DNA from 3 places in the Bacillus sp. EB106-07-01-XG149 genome. Region 1 is predicted to be linked to each of the others. Evidence: riboswitches for the same ligand, from Rfam matches in the RefSeq annotation. Region 1 holds a riboswitch; each other region holds the start of a gene.
The links. A riboswitch is a leader RNA that binds a small molecule or an ion and turns the genes downstream of it on or off. The one in region 1 is predicted to bind S-adenosylmethionine.

Region 2: it holds a riboswitch for S-adenosylmethionine, as region 1 does, so the genes downstream of both, AC3WTA_RS26550 (cyclase family protein) here and AC3WTA_RS02125 (ECF-type riboflavin transporter substrate-binding protein) in region 1, are expected to answer to the same signal.
Region 3: it holds a riboswitch for S-adenosylmethionine, as region 1 does, so the genes downstream of both, metK (methionine adenosyltransferase) here and AC3WTA_RS02125 (ECF-type riboflavin transporter substrate-binding protein) in region 1, are expected to answer to the same signal.

Annotation. Positions count from the first base shown of each region.
Region 1 is NZ_JBYTDP010000001.1:391,137-396,376, reverse strand. It holds gene AC3WTA_RS02140 (peptidoglycan D,D-transpeptidase FtsI family protein) at 1-19, shown strand, start outside; gene AC3WTA_RS02135 (macrolide family glycosyltransferase) at 358-1,536, shown strand; gene AC3WTA_RS02130 (aspartate/glutamate racemase family protein) at 1,586-2,266, opposite strand; SAM riboswitch class I at 2,420-2,535, shown strand; gene AC3WTA_RS02125 (ECF-type riboflavin transporter substrate-binding protein) at 2,674-3,222, shown strand; gene AC3WTA_RS02120 (ABC transporter ATP-binding protein) at 3,233-4,936, shown strand; gene AC3WTA_RS02115 (energy-coupling factor transporter transmembrane component T family protein) at 4,929-5,240, shown strand, end outside.
Region 2 is NZ_JBYTDP010000011.1:78,617-83,856, forward strand. It holds gene AC3WTA_RS26535 (S-adenosylmethionine decarboxylase related protein) at 1-306, shown strand, start outside; partial or broken gene AC3WTA_RS26540 (ATP-binding protein) at 475-973, shown strand; gene AC3WTA_RS26545 (hypothetical protein) at 1,190-1,570, shown strand; gene AC3WTA_RS26550 (cyclase family protein) at 1,598-2,230, opposite strand; SAM riboswitch class I at 2,316-2,428, opposite strand; gene AC3WTA_RS26555 (PRK06851 family protein) at 2,578-3,687, shown strand; gene AC3WTA_RS26560 (nucleotidyltransferase domain-containing protein) at 3,809-4,591, shown strand; partial or broken gene AC3WTA_RS26565 (MFS transporter) at 4,607-5,240, opposite strand, start outside.
Region 3 is NZ_JBYTDP010000002.1:1,028,863-1,034,102, forward strand. It holds gene AC3WTA_RS11495 (MogA/MoaB family molybdenum cofactor biosynthesis protein) at 1-303, opposite strand, end outside; gene AC3WTA_RS11500 (hypothetical protein) at 635-814, shown strand; gene AC3WTA_RS11505 (hypothetical protein) at 821-1,000, shown strand; gene metK (methionine adenosyltransferase) at 1,042-2,241, opposite strand; SAM riboswitch class I at 2,411-2,532, opposite strand; gene pckA (phosphoenolpyruvate carboxykinase (ATP)) at 2,761-4,347, shown strand; gene AC3WTA_RS11520 (hypothetical protein) at 4,662-4,859, shown strand; gene AC3WTA_RS11525 (ATP synthase subunit I) at 4,974-5,240, opposite strand, start outside.

The sequences.
Region 1 (5,240 bases):
TAGCTCTCAAGAAGATTAAAACATATGAAATGTTATAGAAACTAGAGTCGTCTTATTTAGAAATAGATTCAAAATGGATGATAGAGAAGGATGAAATCATTCTATCAACTATGCACACTTTATAAAATAAATCATATATTGATAGCATAGGACAAGCTGAAAAGCTTATTCTAACCTCACAGAACACTCCTTATCACGGTTAGGTATCTACTTATGTAGATGCCTTTTTTAATTTATTAACTGACAATTATTTATCAATATAAAGTAGTAAGTATATTAGGACTATTAGGGGAAGATTGACGGTAATAATTACAGTATGATTAATAAGAGTATTGAAATGTAAGGAGTGAGAAATAAGTGCTAAATATTTTAGTGGTTAATTTTCCAGCAGAGGGACATGTAAATCCTACATTACGTTTAGTCAAAGCTTTTACTGAACGGGGTGATCACGTACATTATATTACAACAGAACACTTTAAAAGCAGAATTGAAGATTTGGGAGCCACTGTATATACTCATCCAGATTTATTAAAGGAGATTTCCATTGATACTGAAACCTCATATGGGCTGAATTCTTTCTTTCATGTACATGTTCAAACTTCTTTATATATATTAGAAATTACAAAACAATTATGTGAGAGCATCAATTTTGATTTCGTAATTTACGATATATTTGGTGCTGGAGATTTAGTAAAGGAGTATTTACAAATTCCAGGCGTACTTTCTTCTCCTATATTTTTAATTCCCCCAGAGTTTTTGGAGACTTTACCTTTTCATCCAAATGCAGAAATACAATTCCGACCCGATGAACTTTCTAAAAAGTTACTATATCAAATGGAACATGAATTTGGAGTAAAGCCCAAAAATAATCTTCAATTTATGCATAATAAGGGAGATATTTCACTCGTGTACACAAGTCGTTATTTTCAACCTAATAGCGATTCATTCGGAGAAAATAACATTTTTATTGGGCCTAGTATTTCAAATCGTAAAACAAATGTAGAGTTTCCATTTGAATTGCTTAAAGATAAGAAAGTTATTTATATTTCAATGGGGACACTACTTGAAGGACTCGAACCATTCTTTAATACTTGTATTGATACTTTCTCAGATTTTGAAGGGATAGTCGTAATGGCAATTGGTGATCGAAATGATCGTTCTAAAATTAAAAAAGCGCCAGACCATTTTATAATTGCTTCATACGTACCCCAATCAGAAATATTAAGTGAAGCAGATGTTTTCATTACACATGGTGGTATGAATAGCGTTCACGATGCCATTTATTTTAATGTCCCATTTGTTATAATTCCACACGATAAAGACCAGCCAATGATAGCACAAAGATTAACTGAACTTGAAGCAGCACATCGATTATTGAAAGAGCATGTTAATGTGCAAACTTTAAATGAAGCGGTAACAGACGTTCTTTCAAATGAAAAGTATAAACATGGTATACGAAAACTGAATGATAGTTTTTTAGAATGTGTTGGTACTAAAGAAGCAATTACAGTTATAAAATCTCTTTTAAATAAATAGTGTGGACAATATAAAAACATAGAGGATTAACCGTTATGCTTTTATATTATTATCCTGCAAACTGCACAGCAGTATTTGCATGTAAAAAAGCGGTATCAAAAACAGGTACAGTAAGGTCGTTTTGGGAAATGAGCAATGGTATTTCAGTGCAGCCTAGCAATATACCTTCTGCGCCGTTTTGAATTAATGAGTTTGTAATTTGTAAAAGTTTTTCTTTTGATGTTTCTGAAATAATTCCTTTACTTAATTCATTTAAAATAACATGATGAATAAAATTTCTTTCCTCTTCATTTGGGATGATCGTCTCAATATTAAAATTTGTTAGACGTGATTTATAGAAGTCTTGTTCCATCGTTTGTTTCGTACCCAATAGTCCGATACGCTTTATATTCTGTTCTACCATTTCTTTAGCACTTACATCACCAATGTGAAGTAGTGGAATAGATATTGCATTTTCTACTTCTTCAGCAAATAAATGGACCGTATTGGAACACATTAATAAACAATCAGCTCCGGATTTTTCAACCTTTTTTGCAACTGTGACTAATTCGTTTTTCACTTCTTCATATTGATGATTTTGTAATAAAGTAGTTACTTCACCAAAGTCCATGCTATATAAAACAAGCTTTGCATTTTGATCATATTGAGAGAGTGTAAGTGTATTAATATGTTTATAGTATAACGATGTAGATTCCCAACTTAGTCCACCAATTAAACCGATTACTTTCATCGTACATTCCTCCCGTAACTATTTTGAATTCATTATTTCACAATTCCGATAAGAATACAATGGTTTAAACGTACCGTTAAACAAAAAATAAAAATAATTAGAAAAGTGTTGAAATTTATACTTATTAGTGCCATAATACGAATTACAAATTAATACTTATCCAGAGAGGTGGAGGGAACGGCCCTATGAAACCTCAGCAACCCCTATATAAATTTATAGGAAGGTGCTAATTCCGCAGAGGACACGATGTGTTTTTTGGAAGATAAGAGGATTCTTGAACGTGAAGAAAATGACCTCTTATGTAAGGGGTCATTTTTTGTTGTATAGAAAGGGAGTGTCGATGCATAATTCATTTTCAAAATAAATATAGAGTAATAAAAGTTGACTAATATGGGAGGGGAATTGTAATGAACAAATTATCAACAAAGTTAGTAGTAGCAATCGGAATTGGAGCAGCATTATACGGGATATTAGGACTTTGGGGATTTTCTATTGCACCAAATACATTTATTAAACCTGCATTAGCTATTTTAACCGTTTTTGGAGCGTTATTTGGTCCAGTAGCAGGACTTTTAATAGGACTTATCGGTCATACAGTAACAGATACAATCGCTGGATGGGGTATTTGGTGGGGTTGGGTTATAAGTTCAGGCATTATCGGCTTTGCAATGGGACTCATTCAAAAAAGAGTTAGCTTTAGTGTGAAAAACGGTATGTATAATAAGCGGGATATTTCTTATTTAGCCATTACTGGGTTAATTGGTATTGTCATTGCTATTATATTTGCTGGGGCATTCGATGTTATTGTGATGGGAGAACCATTTGACAAAATTGTTATACAAGTATTAGGAGCAACAATTGCTGATGTTATTGTATTTCTAGTTCTTGGATTGCCAATTACAATAGGTCTAGCTAAATCTAATAAGAAACATACACATTTAAAAATTGAAAAGTAGGGATGTTAACATGCAACCAATTATTTCTTTTGAACAATTCAGCTTTCAATATGAACATGCTGCGCAGCCTACTGTAAAAGACATTACATTTCATATATACCCTGGAGAAAAAGTACTAATTGCTGGACGAAGTGGTTCAGGGAAGTCAACTTTAGCTCATTGTATCAATGGGCTAATCCCCTTTTCTTATGGGGGGATTAGTACTGGTAATATTTTAATTGCCGGCAAAGATCCGAGGAAAGGCAGTGTTTTTGAACAGAGTAAACAGGTAGGAACAATTTTGCAAGATCAAGATGCTCAATTTATTGGTCTTACAGTAGAAGAAGATGTAGCTTTTTATTTAGAAAATGAATGTGTAAATCAAAATGAAATGAAAAAAATTGTTTCAGACTCATTAAAAAAGGTAAAGATGCATTCTTTTCATAAACAAAGTCCACATGAATTATCAGGAGGTCAAAAACAAACCGTTTCTCTAGCAGGGTTGTTAACAACGAATGCTGATATATTATTATTTGATGAACCTTTAGCGAATTTAGATCCTGTCAGTAGCTTACATACAATAGAACTTATTAAAGATATACATAAACAATATAATAAAACAATTGTAATTATTGAACATCGAATAGAAGAAATGTTAAATCTGGATTTAGATAAAATCATTTTAATGGATGAAGGGGAAATTGTTACGATAGGGACACCAGAAGAGATTTTTGCGTCAAATATATTACCATCTATCGGCTTAAGAGAGCCTATGTACATAGAAGTATTAAAGAAATTGCAGTTTGATGGTAATAATGACGTAATATACTACCCACTTGAAAATCTTCAAAGGGAAAGTGTTCGTAGCGTAATAGATGAGTGGATGGAGAAGCAAGTTTTTTGTAAAGGTACCCCTACAAAAAAAGAATTATTGAAAGTAGAGAATTTGTCATTCTCCTATTCTAATAAACAAAAAGTATTGGACAATGTAAATTTCTCAATATATGAAGGTGAAATTGTAGCACTTTTGGGCCATAATGGAGCTGGTAAATCAACATTAGCTCATAGTCTTATAGGCATAAACAAAACAAAAAATGATAGGATTGTATTTGATGAAGTAAATATCAATTCTTGGTCTATTCGTAAACGTGGTGAAGTTATATCTTATGTGATGCAAAATCCAAATCATATGATTACGCAACCTACTGTTATAGAAGAGGTTACATTTTCATTAAAATTAAAAAAGGTTTCAAATGAAGAAATTAAGCTTAGGGCGGAAGAAACATTAAAAATTTGTGGTTTGTATCCATTTCGTAATTGGCCAATTCAGGCATTAAGTTATGGACAAAAAAAGAGAGTAACGATTGCATCTGTACTAACAACAAATCCGAAACTTATCATTTTAGATGAACCGACAGCGGGACAAGATTATTATCATTATAAACAGTTTATGTCGTTTATTAAAAAACTAGCTGCAAAGGGAATATCTTTTATTTTTATCACACACGATATGAATCTCGCATTAGAATATGCAGACAGAGCAATCGTTTTACATGAAGGGGAAATTATTGCGAATAATACCTCGTCTATCGTATTAGGACATTCAGAAACGTTACAAAGAGCGAAACTTAGGGAAAGTTCATTATTCAAGTTAGTTAAATTTAGTGGGATTGCATACCCTGAAAGGTTTATAGAACTTTATTTTGAGGTTACTAGGAGGGAGGAACATGTATAGTACATACTTTCATCGTATGGATGGAGCAGTGAAATTGTTATTATTTATTTTTTGTATGACGCTTACTTTTTTGTTTCTTGATTTTCGCATATTGCTTATTGTTTTTATGATTGGCTGTATCGGACTTCTAGTTGCAAAAATTCCATTTCGTAAAATTTGTATTGTTTTTACTGTTATATTTACATTTAGTTTATTAAATTCTGTAATGATTTTATTTATTACACCAACTCATGGATCTGAATTAACCGAATCATATACTTCGTTTTTACATATCGGATATGCAACAATTACATGTGAAACATTA
Region 2 (5,240 bases), on a different contig from region 1:
CTAGTTGGTGTATTACTCGTTTATGAAAATAGCGAGACATATATGTATAACGTGATGAATAGCAGTCAAGTTTTTCGTAAATATAAAACGAATGCAACTTACTTTCAAGTAGGATGCGGAATTTATGCTGGTTTGTGTAGTTTACTTTTCGATAACTTTAAACAAGGTGCCTATTATGTAGAGGAATTATTATTAAATACAGAAAGTAAGTATGGAGAATATTTAAATTTATATATGAAGGATTTTGTAGTAGGGGGAAATGATTTTACGGATGGACTGCTACATGATCGGGTAAGATGGATATAAGTTATAGCGAAAAGGGAGGGGGATGGGGATCCCCTTCCTTTTCTTATTGCCCTGAAAGCAATTTCATACTGATAATTTAAGGAGATAATATGTAGAGTGTTTGTATAGAACATGAGGAGTATTTATATGAACAAATTTAAAAGCTTTATCTATGAGGAAAAAGAAGCCTTAAAAGTATTTGAAAGAATTAACGGGTTTGTTAGTGAATTGATGTTATTAGGAAAACCGAAATCAACGAATTATGAATGGTGTAATATACGGGAATCCTTTTATATGTTGTACAGCTAATGGAAAGTTATGCAGCGCGATATAGAGTGAAATTTCATGTGCAAGTAGATGGAAATCTACCTGTTATAAATGGTGATGATAAAAAATTAAAACAAGTGTTATTAAAAATGGAATAGAATCAATGCCAGAAGGTGGAGATATTCATATTCGTGCATATCAAAAAACTGAAAGGCATTTGTGTATTCCTGTTGAAGATCAAGGCTTTGGTATAGAGAAGGTTGGAAAGGCTTTTTACACAACAAAGGAGAATAGTACGGAACGACTTGGATTGATGGTCACATATAAAATTATTAAGGAACATCAAGGAAGTACTGCGATTCCAAGTAGCATGGGAATAGGGAAAAAGTGGAAATTTTTTACCGACAGCATAATGTGCTAGAGGAAAATATTTTTCAGAAAAGTGTTCTTGTTGTGTAAATATAAACATTTTATAAAATGTTTCAAGAAGGGTTTTTTTTATAAAATACTTCGTTTATAATGGAGGAAAATATCGACATGAGATTTGTTATTCATGTAACGGTTCGGTAGTGTTAGAGAAAGAAGGGGTGCACGCGCATCCTTTTTTCTATGCAGATATTATGAAAGAGGTGGTATGATGGAATTAACATTAAATTCGACTGTATGTTTACACACGATTCAATTTCGAAAAGAGCAAAAGAATTATATTGTAAAAGATACAATTACAGGAGAAAAATATGAAATGCCGCCACTTTGGATTGATGCATTGGCAATGATGCGTGACGGTTTTTTATTAGGGGAAATTGAGGAGAAATTAAAAGAAGAGTATCCAGAAGAAGAAATAAATATGTTAGCATTTACGAGGCAACTGTTAGAGCTAGAGCTTGTTGGAATGGTAGATGGGGAAGAAATAGCTTGTACAAAGAAGAAAGAGAAAGATTATTTAGCTTGGTTACGTCCTCGTGTTGAGCAATTCTTTCTTAGTTTAAATAAAAAAAATAGAAGCAAAGGTCAATGATGATCTTTGCTTTTTTGTATAGTTTGTTTAAAAAATTACAGCGAATGCTCTTGCAAAAGCACCGTCGCTATCTTTAATTTTTAAAGGTGCCGCTGAGAAAAAGAAACGTTTCGTGTGAATGGCATCTAAGTTTGTTAAGTTTTCAATTAAATAAATATTATTCCCAAGTAGTATGTGATGAATTGGTGATGTTTCTGTCGTTACCTCATCAGGAGAAATGAAATCTAGGCCGACCGATTTTACTTTTAATTGAACTAATTCCACGGCTAATTCTTCAGAAAGATAAAAAGCTTCTTGCTCATACGCCTCTGTATTCCATTTAGTAGATAGATTGGAATGGAAAATAACAATATCTCCTTCTTTTATGTCAGCGTTGTGTAATACTTCTTTAGGTAGTTTTCGTTCTTGTACATGAGTTACATCAATAAGAACAGCTTCGCCTACAAATTGATCTAGGGGTAATTGATCAATAGTCGTTGCGCCTGAAATGAAATGAGCAGGAGCATCACAATGCGTGCCAACATGAACGACAGAATGAAAATCTGTAACTTGATAGCCTGTCTCTTCAACGCTTGTAATGGCTCCTAAATTGATTTTTGGTGTTCCAGGGAATTGAGACATATTGTTTTCAAATGTTTGTGATAGGTCAATTACTTTCATTTTAAATACCTCCAATATATGTTTTGAAATATAAAAAACTCACCTTTCATAATCAAGAAAGATGAGTTTTGCACACAATAGTTACGTTTTATCTTTCAAAATGCAATGCATTTTGCAGGAATTAGCACCTATTCAGTTTATATAAACTGAGGTTGCTGGGCTTCAAAGGGCCGGTCCCTCTGCCTCTCTTGATAAAGACATATTAAGTTTTAATTTCTGAATATTCACTACTTTTAAATTGTAATTCATTTCCTTTTTTCGTGCAATACAAAATAGGTATTCACCCAAATAAAGTTGCTCGCATATTGTAGCTTATGTAAATAGAATGCTGCGAAGGAGTGAGTGCAGTGACAGGGAATGTATTGAATTATTACGCTGGTGGAAATACAGCTAGAGGATTTCATAATTTATACGACGAGAATTTAAAAGGGCTAAACAGGTTATTTATTTTAAAGGGTGGTCCTGGAACCGGGAAATCTTCTTTAATCAAAGCAATAGGTCGTGAGTGGGTTGAAAAAGGATATGATATTGAATTTTTACACTGTTCTTCTGATAATAAATCGGTTGATGGTGTAATTATCCCGAAGTTAAAAGTAGGAATTGTTGATGGAACATCACCGCATGTTATTGAGCCGAAAATGCCAGGAGTTGTCGAAGAGTATATTAATTTAGGGGTTGCTTGGGACTCAAATAAATTAAGAAAGCAGAAGGTGGAAATTGAACGATTTGTTTCAGAAGCAAGCAAGGCTTTTCAAACTGCTTACGCTTGTTTTAACGAGGCACTAGTTATACATGATGAGTGGGAGAAAATATATATTAATAATATTGATTTTAATAAAGCAAATGAACTAACCGATCAGCTGATTCAGAAGTTATTTACAGATAAAGGCGGGAAACAATCGCTTGTGAAACATCGGTTTTTAGGGGCAGCTACACCGAAAGGAGCAGTTGATTTTGTTCCTAATTTAACAGAGGGATTACCACATCGTTATTTTATAAAAGGACGCCCAGGCTCTGGGAAATCAACAATGCTTAAAAAATTAGCTAAGGCAGCAGAAGAAAAAGGATTTGAAGTTGAAGTATATCATTGTGGATTTGATCCAAATAGTCTTGATATGGTTATCGTAAGAGAATTAGGGTTTGCAATTTTTGATAGCACCGCACCACATGAATATTTTCCGAGCCGCGAAGGTGATGAAATTATAGATATGTATGCCTTAATTGTGACACCAGGAACAGATGAGAAGTATGCGAAAGAAATTCGTGACGTGTCGATTCAATATAAAGCAAAAATGAATGAGGCGATGTCTTTCTTGGCGAAAGCGAAATCAGTTCGTGATAAATTAGAAAGAATTTATATTGCTGCTATGGATTTTTCAAAAGTAGACGCATATAAAGAGGAGATTCAAAAAGAGTTTGAACGAATTGCGGTTAGTGTAACAGAAAAGAACAAGTAAAAAATAAGGAACTTTGGTAGGCTGTCGGGAATTTTCTGACAGCTATTTTAGTATGTAGTAAACTTAGTAGTATATTTGTCGAATTTCCAAGGAAATAATCAAAAAATGAAGAGGGTATGAAATGAGAGAGAAAATTAGGTTGGAGTTAGCAAGAATTGAACAAGAGAATGATGTGAAAATTTTATTTGCAGTGGAATCAGGGAGTCGTGCTTGGGGATTTCCATCGAAAGATAGTGATTATGATGTTAGATTCGTTTATATGCACCCGGTCGAATGGTATTTATCAATTCATGATAAACGAGATGTAATTGAGTATCCGATTAGTGATGATTTAGATATAAGCGGATGGGATATTAAAAAAGCGTTACAATTATTCGCAAAGTCAAACCCAGCTTTACTCGAATGGATTCGATCACCGATTTTTTATTCGAAAAACTCTCATTTTCCAGAACAACTTCAGCAAATGAGTGATAAGCACTTTGATCCAAAAGCAACGATATATCATTACTTACATATGGCTTCAAAAAATTATCGTGAATTTTTGCAAGGTGAGAATGTAAAGTTGAAAAAGTACTTTTATGTATTACGTCCTATTTTAGCTTGTAAGTGGTTAGAGGAGAAAGAGACTTTACCACCTGTAGAATTCGATCGATTGATTACAGAGTTATCATTAGAACGCAGTGTATTAGATGAAATTGAACAGTTGTTAATAAAGAAAAAGGCAGGTACTGAATTAGATGTTGGATTAAAAATTGAGGTGTTGAATCAATTTTTAGAAGAACAAATTCATTACTACCAGCAATATGTAAAAGGAATTGAAAAGGGATCAGGGATCGATATTGAGAGTTTAAATACATTGTTTCGGGATATGTTGTTTGCAGTATATGAAAAAGAGCACAAGTGAGTTTGTGCTCTTTTTTTATTTTGTAGGAATAAAGAAAACAGATATAGCTGCAAGAAGACCCGCGAATGAGAATAAGTAAAAATTCCATGCTAAGTCATATTGCATTGTTATAATAATACCGACAAGAATAGGACCAGCAATCGCGCCAACTCGGCCAAGTCCAAGTCCCCAGCCTAAGGAGGTAGCTCGGATATGAGACGGGAAGTATTGTGTTACATATGCATTTAATATTTGAGTAATACCGACTGATCCAATTCCAGCAAGACCAATTAAAAGATAAATGATTGTAACAGATGGTTTAATTGTTAATAGTCCAATACATATAGCTGCCATAAGATAGGAGATGCTAATAACAATTTTAGCCCCTATACGATCCGCTATTGCTCCAGCAAATAATGCACCGATAGCGGCAGTAATATTTAGCATAAGTAAAAATGATAGACTAGATCCAAGAGGGTATCCTGCTTGGCGCATCATCTGCGGTAACCAAGTATTTAAACCATATATTAAAAACATTCCCATTATATAAGTAATCCAAAAAAGCAACGTCGCTTTTATGTACTCTTTTGAGAATAACGTAAGAAATCCATTTTTCTTTCGTATATTAGGTGGGGCTTGATGAGTTTCATCTTTTTCATGGAATTCAATT
Region 3 (5,240 bases), on a different contig from region 1:
TTCTTTATCTAATAACGCTGACACCGCTTCAATCGTCACATCACGTTTCGTAATACCAGTACCTCCATTTGTTAACACGACATCAACATCTTCCCTATGATAACCAGCTAACACTGCTTGCTGAATACTTTCTTTATCATCTTTTACAATTTCATAAGAGGTCACTGTATGGCCTGCTTCTTTTAACAATTCATGTAATAGTTGTCCGCTCTTATCTGTCTCTTCCGTACGTGTATCGGAAATCGTCACGACCTTACAACGCACTTCTTTTGGCGCTTGTTTTTTATGTTCATTGACACTCATTTTTCATCTTCCCTTTCATTTTCTTGTAAAATTATGTATGAAGCAAAGAATTCAACATGATACAATATAAGTACATTTATCTATATAAAGGATCTTATTTATGTTTTATAACATAAAACGATACGTACCCATTATACCATTCCTAATTATTTTATCCCTTTTTCAATGTATCGCTTACGGGTTTGATATTAACTTTTTAAAATTGTATGTGCTTATGACTGATGGTGGTATTCGTTACTATTTGACTAGCACATTAATTCCTCTCGTACTTGCCTATATAGTAGATTTTATTTTTAAACATTCAATCTCTAAATAAGGAGGTCCACATATTATGGAACTTTATAAAAAATTAACAACAACATTTATCCTCTTATTTGTCGCTTCCATTACTGTTGGCTTTTCTCTAAAAGGCGCAATTCCATACGCTACATTAGTAAGCATTATATTCGCAACACTATTTTTACTAAGCAGTGCCTTTTGCGTGGGTAAAGCACGTCAAATGAAAGGTTGATTACATATGTTCGAGAAGAAACCAATCCTTTGTAAATCATGTGAAAAGGAAATACAAACGTATGAAAAAGCATGGATTCATATGCCCTTTCCAGCAAGTGGTATGACTAATATGAAAAAGTATATTGAGCTAGACGGCGAAGTTTATTGTGGTTCTTGCATCCAAGTAGTAAATAAAACAAAATAAAAAAAGCTTTGCGCTCACGGCGCAAAGCTTTTTTTCATATATTATAGACCAGCTTGCTCTTTTAAAGCTGCAGCTTTGTCTGTACGTTCCCATGATAGATCTACATCAGTACGTCCGAAGTGGCCGTAAGCTGCTGTTTGTTTGTAAATTGGGCGACGTAAGTCTAGCATTTTAATAATACCAGCTGGGCGAAGATCGAAGTTGTTACGAACTAGTTCTACTAGTACGTCTTCAGATACTTTACCAGTGCCGAATGTATCAACTGAAATTGATACTGGTTGTGCTACACCGATTGCGTATGCAAGTTGTACTTCTGCTTTGTCAGCAAGACCAGCTGCTACGATGTTTTTCGCAACATAACGAGCTGCATATGCTGCAGAACGGTCAACTTTCGTTGCATCTTTACCAGAGAATGCACCGCCACCGTGGCGAGCGTATCCACCGTAAGTATCAACGATGATTTTACGTCCTGTTAAACCAGCATCACCTTGTGGTCCACCAATTACGAAGCGGCCAGTTGGATTAATGAAGAATTTCGTTTCTCCATCCATTAATTCTGCTGAAACTACAGCTTTAATTACATGCTCTTTTAAATCGCGATCGATTTCTTCCCATGTAACATCTGGATGATGCTGTGTAGAAATTACGATTGTATCTACACGTACAGGTTTACCATTTTCATCATACTCAACTGTAACTTGCGTTTTTCCATCCGGACGTAAGTATGATAATGTGTCATCTTTACGTACTTCAGTTAAACGGCGAGCTAATTTGTGAGCAAGCGAGATTGGAAGTGGCATTAATTCTTGTGTTTCATTACATGCGAAGCCAAACATTAAACCTTGGTCTCCCGCACCAATTGCCTCAATCTCAGCGTCAGTCATTAGACCTTCGCGTGCTTCTAGCGCTTGGTCAACACCCATAGCGATGTCAGCAGATTGCTCATCGATAGATGTTAAAACTGCACAAGTTTCTGCATCGAATCCATATTTTGCGCGTGTGTAACCAATGCCTTGAATTGTTTCACGAACGATTTTTGGAATATCTACGTAAGTAGAAGTCGTAATTTCCCCCGCTACCAATACTAAACCAGTTGTTACAGTTGTTTCACAAGCTACACGTGCATTTGCGTCCTTTGATAAGATCGCATCTAAAATTGAATCAGAAATTTGGTCACAAATTTTATCTGGATGTCCTTCAGTTACAGACTCAGATGTGAACAGATGACGTTTTTTTGTCATGTGGTAAACCTCCCTACAGTAATTGTATATATTGTACGGAACTCATCCTTAATTTGCCACAAACTGCGACATACATTTATTCTCCCACACAAGCATACAGAAAAACCTTTCCTACTTTACATAGAGGAAAGGTTTAATTTGCTACTTGCATACTGCTTTTTGCCCTTTGCTCTTATCGTTCGAGACCGTTAGCCTCGCACAGGTTTTAGCACCTATTCACCTGTATTTACCACTACAAATGAGGTTGCTGGGCTTCATCGGGCCTGTCCCTCCGCCAGCTCGGGATAAGAGAGTATCCGTCCCAACCTATACTAAAGAAATGATATTCATTTGTCAATTAATATTCACATTTTCCTGAAAGTTTTTCTCAATACGCCTGGAATGAAATATTAATAAGGAAATAATACATTCACACAAACAAAAAGAAATAAATAGTATACATTATTTATATAATTGTGTTATACTCTTGTTGGGGATTACGAGAAATATTTCATTAAATGAAAAGGATGGTATATAAATATGAGTACTGTGAATGTCCAAATTGGTTTACACGAATTATTGAACGGAAGCAATGCACAGATTCAACTAAGTGTTCCGCAATTAGTGGAAAAAGTATTAATGCGAAATGAAGGGAAATTAACTTCTACTGGTGCCGTTTCTGCTTCAACAGGAAAATATACAGGACGTTCTCCTAAAGATAAATTTATTGTGAAAGAAGCATCGGTTGCTGACAAAATTGCTTGGGGAGCAGTGAATCAGCCGATCTCTGAAGAACATTTTAATAAATTATATACTAAAGTTTTAGAATACTTAAAAGAAAAAGAAGAGTTATTCGTCTTCAATGGATTTGCAGGCGCTGACCGCAATTACCGCCTACCAATTCAAGTTATTAACGAATATGCATGGCACAATTTATTTGTACATCAATTATTTATTCGTCCAACTGAAGAAGAATTAACAACTCATGAATCAGAGTTCACAATTGTTTCTGCACCGAATTTCAAAGCTGATCCAGCTGTTGACGGTACAAACTCTGAAGCATTCATTATGGTTTCATTCGAAAAACGTATCGTACTAATTGGTGGTACAGAATACGCTGGAGAAATGAAAAAATCAATCTTCTCTATTATGAACTTCTTACTACCTGAACAAGATATTCTTTCTATGCATTGCTCTGCAAACGTAGGTGAAGAAGGCGACGTAGCACTATTCTTCGGTTTATCTGGAACAGGTAAAACAACATTATCTGCTGATCCACACCGTAAATTAATCGGTGATGATGAGCATGGTTGGTCTGATAACGGTGTATTCAATATTGAAGGCGGTTGCTACGCAAAATGTGTAAACCTTTCTCACGAGAAAGAACCACAAATTTTCGATGCAATCAAATTTGGATCTGTTTTAGAAAACGTTATCATTAATAACCAAACGCGTATCGCAGACTATAACGATACTACTTTAACAGAAAATACTCGTGCTGCATACCCTATGCATGCGATCGACAATATCGTACTGCCAAGTGTTGCTGGACACCCAAATACAATCATTTTCTTAACTGCTGATGCATCTGGCGTATTGCCTCCAATCAGTAAGTTATCAAAAGAACAAGCTATGTATCATTTCTTAAGTGGTTACACTAGTAAACTAGCAGGAACAGAGCGTGGTGTTACATCTCCGCAAGCAACATTCTCAACTTGCTTCGGTTCACCATTCTTACCACTTGATGCATCTCGCTATGCTGAAATGCTTGGTGAAAAAATCGAGAAACACGATGCGAAAGTATTCTTAGTAAACACTGGCTGGACTGGTGGCGAATACGGCATTGGTAAACGTATGAACTTAGGTTACACTCGTGCAATGATTCAAGCAGCATTAAGCGGCGAACTTGCGAAAACTGAAACAGCTAAACATGACATCTTCGGTCTTGAAGTTCCACTTCACGTACCAGGTGTACCTGACGAAGTGTTAATGCCTGAACAAACTTGGGCTGATAAAGCTGCTTATAAAGAGAAAGCAATCGAACTTGCAAGCGAATTCAAAGAGAACTTCAAAAAGTTCGACAGCGTTTCTGAAGATATTATTAACTTAGGCGGTCCAATCGCTTAAGTACAAACTTTCTGTTGGAATAACCCTTTTACTCATATGAATAAGTGTCGTGTAACCGTAAAGTTTCGCGTACTCACCGACAAAACCCAATGCGGCTTAACGGTTACACACACTTACATAAAAAAGAAGCTTACGTTTTTGACGTAAGCTTCTTTCTATATCTTATATAAAGTACAACTTTAATCTCTTCATCTGTGACTTAGCTCATAAAATTGCATACCAACATCTATAAACTTACTGAAAATTCATTTTATAATCATTCGTTTTATAGTTTTTTATGATAAAATTTACATATACAGGAAAGGAAGAGGGCTATGAAAAATTTTTCTCGTACAGGAAAAATATTATTCAGTTATGGAGCCATTCAAATGTTTTGGGGACTTGTGATGCTTAACGTTAATTTATTTGAGCATACAAGTGAAACGATAAAATACATTATTCTAATTACCGGAATATTTTGTTGTATTGTATCTAACTTTTTTAAAGAACCTGAGAGTCATACTACTAAGTGATTTCATGTTAACTTATTGGAAGCGGAAACCTATATTTTATGCAAAGTTACGCTTCCTATTGTACTATCCCCCGCCGGATCCTCTATTTCATCTAAAAAGAGGCTTTTTATCTTTTTAGCTCTTTGTTAATTCTTCCTCATCTTTCATACTATAGTAGCCTAAATTCACAACGATTAAGAAATAGCCACCCAGAATCCCTACTGCAAATGCCCACATAACCATATGATGTTCAATTTCGTACATAATAACAGCACCTAAAATAGCAGCTGCAAACCGATTAAACATACCGAGCGTCGGTGCTTTCGTTTTCTTTACGATACTATCTCCAAGCTTCTCAATTCTTCTCCCTAAAAGCCAAACACAATACATACTTACAATCAG